Regions from separate parts of the Vibrio sp. 2134-1 genome, predicted to be linked through region 3. Evidence: predicted binding sites of a transcription regulator. Region 3 holds the regulator's gene; each other region holds the start of a gene.
The links. The regulator PurR, encoded in region 3, represses purine synthesis genes. The targets are predictions, from matches to a motif close to TNANGNAAACGTTTNCNTNA.
Positions count from the first base shown of each region.

Region 1: the regulator PurR is predicted to act here: its motif matches at 1,528-1,547, upstream of folD (bifunctional methylenetetrahydrofolate dehydrogenase/methenyltetrahydrofolate cyclohydrolase FolD).
Region 2: the regulator PurR is predicted to act here: its motif matches at 1,246-1,265, upstream of purL (phosphoribosylformylglycinamidine synthase).

Region 1 is NZ_JAWOUS010000013.1:86,296-89,542, reverse strand. It holds gene R7R78_RS15320 (beta-ketoacyl-ACP synthase) at 1-1,151, shown strand, start outside; tRNA gene R7R78_RS15315 (tRNA-Arg) at 1,337-1,413, opposite strand; gene folD (bifunctional methylenetetrahydrofolate dehydrogenase/methenyltetrahydrofolate cyclohydrolase FolD) at 1,617-2,477, shown strand; gene R7R78_RS15305 (NupC/NupG family nucleoside CNT transporter) at 2,546-3,247, opposite strand, start outside.
Region 2 is NZ_JAWOUS010000006.1:88,100-91,346, forward strand. It holds gene mltF (membrane-bound lytic murein transglycosylase MltF) at 1-1,107, opposite strand, end outside; gene purL (phosphoribosylformylglycinamidine synthase) at 1,407-3,247, shown strand, end outside.
Region 3 is NZ_JAWOUS010000011.1:48,074-51,320, forward strand. It holds gene R7R78_RS13585 (TfoX/Sxy family DNA transformation protein) at 1-420, opposite strand, end outside; cyclic di-GMP riboswitch class I at 537-626, opposite strand; gene purR (HTH-type transcriptional repressor PurR) at 914-1,918, opposite strand; gene torD (molecular chaperone TorD) at 2,386-3,033, opposite strand.

The DNA.
Region 1 (3,247 bases), on a different contig from region 3:
CAAAACTGCGTGACTGCCAGAACGCGACGCAATACATGCCTTCTTACGAACAGTATGATGGTTTGAACACCAAGCTCGCGGCACCAATTTTAGATTTTGAACTGCCAAAGCACTACAAGCGCAAGCAAGTACGCGGCATGGGGCGTGTTTCCAAATTGGCGACCGTCGCAACAGAAAACGCACTAAGCCAAGCAGGTTTGATTGGTAACGACGTGCTAACCAACGGTCAAACGGGTATCGCATACGGCTCATCAACAGGCAGTACCGACGCAATCGGTGCATTTGGTGTCATGCTAAATGAGAAAACCACTAAAGCGATCACCGCAACGACTTACGTGCAGATGATGCCGCATACTACGGCAGTGAACGTTGGTCTATTTTTCGGTTTGAAAGGCCGAGTGATCCCAACCAGCAGTGCATGTACTTCTGGCAGCCAAGCAATCGGCTATGCCTACGAAGCGATCAAACACGGCTACCAAACGGTGATGGTTGCTGGTGGCGCTGAAGAATTGTGCCCAACGGAATCTGCTGTCTTCGATACCCTTTTTGCCACCAGTCTAAAGAATGAAGACCCGAAAAGCACACCAAGACCTTATGACTCCGATCGCGATGGTTTGGTGATTGGTGAAGGTGCGGGAACACTGGTTCTGGAAGAGTACGAACACGCCGTCGCTCGTGGCGCGAAAATCTATGCAGAAATCATCGGTTTTGCCAGCAACTGCGATGCCGCACACGTCACTCAACCACAGATGGAAACCATGCAAATCTGTATGGAAATGGCTTTGCAAAACGCGGGCATTCCTTCTGAGAAGATCGACTATGTATCTGCTCACGGCACTGCCACCGACCGCGGCGATATTGCGGAAAGCAACGCAACAGCGAATGCTCTGGGCAAAGTGCCAATCAGTTCACTCAAGAGCTACTTTGGCCACACACTAGGCGCCTGTGGCGCGATTGAAGCGTGGCTAGGTTTAGAAATGATGCACACAGGTTGGTTTAACCCAACGCTCAACCTAGAAAACCTCGACGAGCAATGTGGCGATTTAGACTACATCGCTGGACAAGGTCGAGAGCTGGACGTGAAATATTTGATGAGTAACAACTTCGCCTTTGGCGGCATCAACACCTCCATCATCTTTAAAAAGATGTAATTCCCTTAATAAATGCAAAAGCGCTGGTTAACCAGCGCTTTTTTGTTGGTGGCTATCCAGATTGCTAGAAATTGCAATGGCTAGAATGCCATTCAAAAGTTGTAGATAGAGTGGCAATTACAGCCAAAAACCTAAAAACGACAAAGCCCCGACAACTCAAAGAGTTATCGGGGCTTTTGAATAAATGGCACGCCCTATTGGATTCGAACCAATGACCACATCCTTAGAAGGGACGTGCTCTATCCAGCTGAGCTAAGGGCGCGCTACAGGGACAGGATTATACGAGTTCAAACGGGTAAATCAACGGGTTTTCATAACATTCTGATCTGAATGCCTAAAAAAAGTCCATTAAAACGCTTAATGTTCAAAAACACCACAAAGCAAACGTTTGCTTATGGATGTTGATAAGAAATTCTGCGACAATGCGCCGCAGATAATCTGCCTTCTTAATTTATAAGGAAAGTCATGACTGCTCAAAATATAGACGGAACTCTCATTTCCCAAACTGTTCGATCTGAAGTGGCTGCACGTGTTAAAGCACGTGTTGAAGCTGGGCTACGTGCTCCTGGTTTAGCAGTGGTTCTAGTTGGTGAAGATCCTGCTTCTCAGGTTTATGTCGGTAGCAAACGCCGCGCATGTGAAGAAGTTGGGTTTGTTTCTAAGTCTTTTGACCTTCCTGCGTCTAGCTCAGAAGAAGAGTTACTAGCTCTGATTGATGAATTAAACAACGATGATGAAATTGACGGCATTCTAGTGCAATTACCCCTTCCTGCGGGCATAGACACAACACATGTTTTAGAGCGCATTCACCCAGAGAAGGACGTGGATGGCTTCCATCCTTACAACGTTGGTCGTCTTGCGCAGCGTATTCCAAAGCTTCGCTCTTGCACGCCAAAGGGCATAATTACCCTACTCGACCGTTACAACATTGAGCTACGTGGTAAACATGCGGTTGTGGTTGGTGCATCAAACATTGTTGGTCGTCCAATGACACTTGAGCTGCTGCTTGCGGGCTGCACAACAACAACATGTCACCGTTTTACCAAAGACCTAGAGAGTCATGTGCGTCAAGCTGACGTTGTCGTGGTGGCGGTTGGTAAGCCTAACTTCATCCCTGGTGAGTGGATTAAAAAAGGCGCAGTGGTGGTCGATGTCGGTATTAACCGTCTTGATTCAGGCAAACTAGTTGGCGACGTGGAATACGACAAAGCACGTGAAAGTGCGAGCTTTATTACTCCTGTTCCTGGTGGCGTTGGCCCAATGACCGTCGCAAGTTTAATTGAGAACACGATGCTCGCTTGCGAACAGTTCCACACAGACAAATAACGTAAAACTTAAGATACGAAAAAGGCTCCGCAAGGAGCCTTTTTGCTAATTGTTGATATCTATTTCAATTACAGACTTAAAATCACGCCCGCAATCGAAGCGCTCATTAAGTTCGCCATGACACCAGCGATAATCGCACGGAAACCATGCTTAGAAACAAATGCACGCTTTTCTGGTACCAATGAGCCCAACCCACCAATCAGCATCGCCATGCTTGAGATGTTTGCAAAGCCACACAAAGCAAACGTCACGATTGCTTGTGAGTGTTCACTAAGTTGAGACTTCACTTCTGCAAGCTGGATGAAAGCGACGAACTCATTCACCACAATCTTGTTACCAATCAGCGAGCCTGCTGTGGTTGCTTCTTGCCATGGGATACCCAACAACCAAGCGACTGGCGCAAACACAAAACCTAGGATGAGCTCAAAACTTAATGGTGTCCCAATAAGATCACCTATCCAGCCTAACATGCCGTTTAGCATTGCAATGACACTAATAAACGCCAGTAACGTACCACCGACCGATACAGCAATGCGTACACCCGCCATGGCACCATCGGCTAATGCTTCTACTACGTTGGTTGCACGTGGAATTTCAACTTGGCTAATGTCGATATCTGCTGCTTTATCCGTATCTTCTGGCATTAAAATTTTTGCCATCAACAAGCCGGCAGGTGCCGACATAAATGCAGCAGCAATAAGATAGTTGAGGTCGACACCCAGTGATGCGTAACCAACCAACGTTCCGCCAGCAACTGACGCTAAACCGCC
Region 2 (3,247 bases), on a different contig from region 3:
ACGAACAGATTGCTCAGGGTCTAAACGGTTTGTTACCCCGACGCTTTTCGCTGTTGGCAGAGTCAGCATCATCATCCCCCTAACACCTGTTGGCGATTTTGCTGTTGGTTTCCAGTGTGACTCTTGATAAGCCAATGCTGCAATTAAGCGCCAGTCGAACTCTTCGCTGTATTTTTGGAATAAAGGTGCCCATTTAGGCAATTTGTCATCCAGAGCTCGAATGAATGCGCGAGTATCAACGTAGTCAAATGCTTCAATATGACCAATGTACTTTTCTTCGAGGGTGGACAGTTCTCCTGATTGTTTGATGTTACCGAAAAACTCTATCAGCATCGCATACAAACTTTCGTCTTCAGAACGTCGAGTAAACCAAGATACTGGTTGATCTTCTGTAAGTTCGAACGCGAGCGCAAGATCGGGGTAAAGGCGTTGAGCAAGGGAAAGTTCCACCGAATCAGTCACAGTAAAACGTAACTCACCCGTCGATACGTATTTGAGTAAGTCTCTCGTGTCAGCATCACCAACAATTTCAAACTGAAGTTCTGGATACTGCTTCTTTAACGCTGTTAGGGTCGGAACATATTGCGATTGTTCAACGATCTTTAATGTTTGAGCGCCTGCATTTGTATCTTCGTCGGACTCGTCGTCTTTCGAGGCTTGGTATTCAATGAGTTGTTCGATATCACGTGGTCGAAGTTGCCCTTTTTTATATACCACTTGTTGGCTTACATAATAATAGGCAGGGCCTGGTCTAAATCGTTTGACTGCTTGTGACGTTTGATTTAAACCCGTAGCGATGATATCGATATCTCCTTTCTTAAGAGCAGGAAAAAGCTCAGCCTGGCGAAAGGCTGGTTTAATCTCGAGTTTGACGCCGAGCTGTTCCGCAAACTGACGCGCCAATTCGTAATCCAACCCTGCGGGACCATCGGGACCTATGTAGTAGGAAAGCTGATTGTTTAGCGTGCCAACACGAAGCACACCACGTTCTTGAATTTTTTCAAATTCACTTTTGGGCTCCGACTCAATCTGGCAAGCTGAGAGCAAAAGAACAGAAACTAAAATTAGAGCACTGCGCTTGAGCCGGTTGAAGTGACTTATTTGCATTAATAGGTACATCTTGGAAAATTTCTATTTGCCTTTATATCAAAGCGAGCTCATGGGGCAAAGTGAATCACACACTTATAACGTGACATTGTGTGTTTTATCGACATTTTAGTTGTAATTCAAATTTGACAAAAAAAATGACGCAAACGGTTGCTTTTGGTGTTACATCACAAAAACAATTACTATATAATGCGCTCGCAATGACGAGGTGGAATCGGCATAGGTTCGACAGGGCTTATTTTAAGTGTCTGAATTTATTCCAATATCACCTTAATCAATTGCATAAGAGACCTAAGCACATGAGAATTTTGCGTGGCTCCCCAGCTCTTTCAGAGTTTCGTGTTAATAAACTACTGGAACTTTGTCGTGAACAAGATCTGCCTGTAACTGGCATTTATGCCGAGTTTATGCACTTTGCCGATCTAAAGTCAGACCTTGATGACCAAGAGTTAGAAAAACTTGAAAAGTTACTAACTTACGGCCCAACCATCGAAGAGCATGAGCCTGAAGGTCTTCTACTTCTTGTCACGCCTCGTCCTGGCACTATCTCGCCTTGGTCTTCTAAATCTACCGATATCGCTGTTAACTGTGGTCTGGATAAAGTGAAACGTCTAGAGCGTGGTACGGCTTATTATGTCGAGTCTTCAGTTGTTCTATCAGAAGCTCAAGCTGACGCTGTTAAAGCGTTAATTCACGACCGCATGATGGAAACAGTATTCACAGAATTTGAAGCCGCATCAGCATTATTTACTGTTGCAGAGCCTAAGCCTGTCGCACATGTTGATATCTTAGCTGGCGGTCGTCTTGCGCTTGAAGAGGCAAACGTTTCCCTTGGCTTGGCACTCGCAGAAGATGAAATTGATTACTTGGTCGAGAACTTTACTAAGCTTGGGCGTAACCCAAACGACATTGAATTGATGATGTTTGCTCAGGCGAACTCAGAGCATTGTCGCCACAAAATTTTTAACGCAGATTGGACTATCGACGGGGTAGATCAACCTAAGTCTTTGTTCAAAATGATCAAAAACACTTTTGAAACGACACCTGACTATGTACTGTCTGCATACAAAGACAACGCAGCCGTTATGACAGGTTCTAAAGCGGGGCGTTTCTTCCCTGACCCTAAATCTCGTCAATACACGTACCACCATGAAGATACGCACATCTTGATGAAGGTAGAAACGCACAACCACCCAACGGCAATCTCTCCGTGGCCGGGCGCATCGACTGGCTCAGGCGGTGAAATTCGTGACGAAGGCGCGACGGGTATCGGCGGTAAGCCAAAAGCGGGTCTGGTTGGTTTTACAACCTCTAACTTACGTATTCCTGGTTTTGAACAGCCATGGGAAACCGACTTCGGCAAGCCGGGTCGTATTGTGAATGCGTTAGACATCATGCTTGAAGGCCCTCTTGGCGGCGCGGCATTCAACAACGAATTTGGTCGTCCCAATCTATTGGGTTACTTCCGTACTTACGAAGAAAAAGTCACTTCTCATGCGGGTGAAGAAATTCGTGGTTACCACAAACCAATCATGATTGCTGGTGGTATGGGTAACATCCGCGATGAACACGTACAGAAGAAAGAGATCCCTGTAGGTGCGAGCCTAATCGTACTTGGTGGTCCGGCAATGAACATCGGTCTTGGTGGTGGTGCGGCATCTTCCATGGCATCTGGTCAGTCAGCAGAAGATCTGGACTTCGCTTCGGTACAGCGTGAAAACCCAGAGATGGAACGTCGCTGTCAGGAAGTGATCGACCGTTGTTGGCAGTTAGGCGACGATAACCCAATCGCATTTATCCACGATGTGGGTGCAGGCGGTATCTCTAACGCATTGCCTGAACTTGTCGACGACGGTGAGCGTGGCGGTAAGTTCCAATTACGCGATGTACCAAACGATGAGCCGGGCATGAGCCCACTGGAAATCTGGTGTAACGAATCACAGGAACGTTACGTTCTAGCGGTAGCGCCAGAAAACATGGAAGCATTCGACGCCATCTGTAAGCGTGAACGCGCACCGTATGCAGTGGTGGGTGTGGCGACAGAAGAGCGTCATCTAACGTTAGAAGATTCTCACTTCGACAATACGCCAATCGATATGCCAATGGATATCCTGCTTGGTAAGCCACCGAAGATGCACCG
Region 3 (3,247 bases):
TACGGATTCGATGCCGGCTTTTTTTAGCATGCGCTCGGTAGCCAGTCGTAAGTTAGGCAAATCTTTCAAACGGTTAGGCTTTGTACTTGCTTGCTGTTCTTTCTCAAGCTTTGCCTTTTTCAATGATTGATTCGCTACTTCGATTAAGCGTTCGCTTGATTCCCATAAATCGCTGGAAATAGCGTAGTACTTTGTAACGACTGGAAAGCCACGTTTTTTATAAACGTAAGGCTTTAGCCCTTGTTTCTCGAAGTCAGATGAAGTTTTTTGGTCTGCTCTGATATGAAGCTGATTGTTTACCACTAGTGCAAACATTGTTTCATCAGCGAATAGTCCGAAGCCACCAAACATTGAGCGCGACTTGATATTACCAAGTGCCTCAAATAGCTTCATAGAGTCTTTGAGTATCGGTTTATCCATGTTTTGTTATCTCGGTGTAATTAATATTACGCCACCAAAAGTCAGGTCCGAGAGAGTAGCAAACATGCGTAAAAACAATGTCATTACAGAGTAAAGTCATTGCTTACACACTTGCCATCGGTAACCCCGCTACCTTCCATATCGTAATATGGTTCAGGCCGGAGGCTTTGCGTCCCACTCTTTCGAATGGTTTGCCCTGTGCGTGACACAATGAGCATACTTCTTATATTGAATTAACATCACGGTTTAGCGTTAAAAGTGTGATTTCGGTTCAATAAAAATGATAGATTGAATGCTCTATTTTGCATATGGAAAGGTGCAAATTGGCCTTTGAAAAGGAGTTCTTAATATATATTACATTTATATAAAACAGGGAGTTAACGTTAGTCAATTGTTATTAGAGTGGTGTGAAGTATTAGAGAATGCTTAATTTTTCCAAAAAAATAAGCGCCCCTGTAGAGCGCTTATTTAACCGTGTTAAATACAGTGAAATTTAGTTCATTTTTTTCACAGTATTTCGAATTACAAGCTCAGGTTGCATTTCGAAAATTCGTTTTTCGTGTTCTTTATCTTTGATACGCTCAAGTAGAATTTCGAATGCATTTTTACCAACACGACGTTTAGGTTGGTGGATAGTCGTTAGCGGTGGAGAGAAGTATTCTGCAAGCTCGATGTTGTCGTAGCCGATCACTGAAATATCTTCAGGAATTTTGATCCCGTTTTGTTGCAAGCGGCTCATTAGGCCGAGAGCCATTGTGTCGTTAAAACAGAATACCGCCGTCGGGCGCTTGTCCATTGCGGTAATTTTATCTGCAACTAATACGGCCGTATCACATTCAAAGTTACCTTCAAGGATCCAGTCTTCATTTACAGCTAGGTTCGCTTCGCTCATTGCGCGACGGAAACCTGCAATGCGCTCTTGGCAAGCAAGCTTTTCAAAATGACCGCTTAGACAAGCGATATCCGTATGACCATTGTCAATCAGATGTTTGGTCGCAATGTAGCCACCTTCTTCTGAGTTATCCATGATTTTGTCTGCTTGCGAGCTCTCTGGGCCCCAATCCATGACCACTTTAGGAATGTCCGCATGACGGTCAAGCATCTCTTTTAGTTCTTCGGTTAAGTCAGAACACATCACTAGGATGCCATCAACGCGCTTTTCAGCCAGCATACGAATGTAATCGCGTTGTTTTTCGTAAATCCCGCCTGTGTTACATAAAATCAGAGTATAGCCTTGGCGGTAACAGTAGCTCTCAACGCCATCAATCACTTCTGAGAAAAATAGGTTAGTTGATTGAGTTACTAACATGCCAATCGTACGAGTTGAGTTGCATTTTAGGCTGCGTGCAACGGCACTTGGCGCGTAATTCAGCTCGTCAACGGCTTTCATTACTTTTTCTTGCGTTGCTTCTGCAACGAAACGCGTTTTATTGATAACGTGCGAAACTGTCGTAGTGGAAACGCCGGCTAAGCGAGCAACGTCTTTTATCGTGGCCATAAATGGTGTCCTGTATCGAGCTACTGAAATATGTCGTATTGGATGTACCTGATGCTCTAATGGTTTCACACCTAGCAATATAAAATTGGCGCTAAGTGTCTCGGCAGCGGTTGATCCAAGTGCGACAAAAGGGTGCGTAGCAGCATCGGTCGATGAATTTTATCTTTTTTCTATCTGATGAGAAATTGCCATCAACCTGTTAAGAAAACACAAAAACCGCTATATTTCAGCGGTTTACATATAAATCATATTTAATCGTTTGCGCTCACATTTTAGCCCTATGTGGACTGACTAGCAATGTTTTCAGCACGAGATTTGTGTATTTGAAGTCACATTTTGACTGCTAAATAACCAAGCGTCTTTGCGCTAAGTTAAGGCAAACGAATATTATACCCAAGTTACTTACAATTGGTCACTTTCGGCATACAGGAAGCCCGATAGGCAGGCTCCCTAAAAATAGGCGGCAATTATTCACCAAGAAGGTAGGCGCTGTCTAGTTTACAAAATGCAACTAATAGTTTCGCGACACTCGAGTAAAATCCAAATTCGTCGAATTGTTTACATTTGTCTGAAAACTGAGGTAACCAAGACATCAATTGTTGCTGGATAAAGTCGTTTTGTTTAACGAAGGCTTCTTCCATGTGTTTTTCTTGTTCAAGCTCGTTTGAGCGGATAATCATGTTCCCGAGAAAGTCGAGCTCAACGGCTAAGTGATCCGCAGGTTCCTTTAGGTTTTCGTCTACTTGAACGCCAAATTCAGCCATCAACTTTTCCATTTCCTCAGCTGGCTTGTCATTCAGTAAACCTGATTCACCAATGTACATGGATGCGTAAGGAAGAGCGCCGTATTTTTCTGTCTTCAAAAACAGTTCACAAAAGTCAGCTGCAAGCTCTAGTTGTGCATCTTCACGATCTTGTAACCGATTCAGCGCATCAACTAGGCTATCAACGGCTGGTTTCAGCGACTCATTTTCACCTAAGCCTGCGAGAAAACTGCGAATTTCAACACTGTGATAGGCTTCCAATTCTTTCTCTGTTAGTTCTTTTGCGAACAAGCTCGAAAACCACCAGTAAATTTCAGCGCGTTTTTCATTAAAAGCTTTCACTTCTTGCATTTTGGGCTCCTGAATGATGCTTCAAGTCATGCATCACAAAGTCAATTAGGGATATCCCCTAAGTGTAATCAATTAAAATGAATAGCAGTAACTATAATTGTTATGTTTTATGGTCAAAAATGACCGTTTATTAATAGCAGTGGGTAAGCTTGTTTTGAATCAATAAAAACGCTAAATCTTGCGTTTTAATGTATCTATGACTAGAAATGTTACT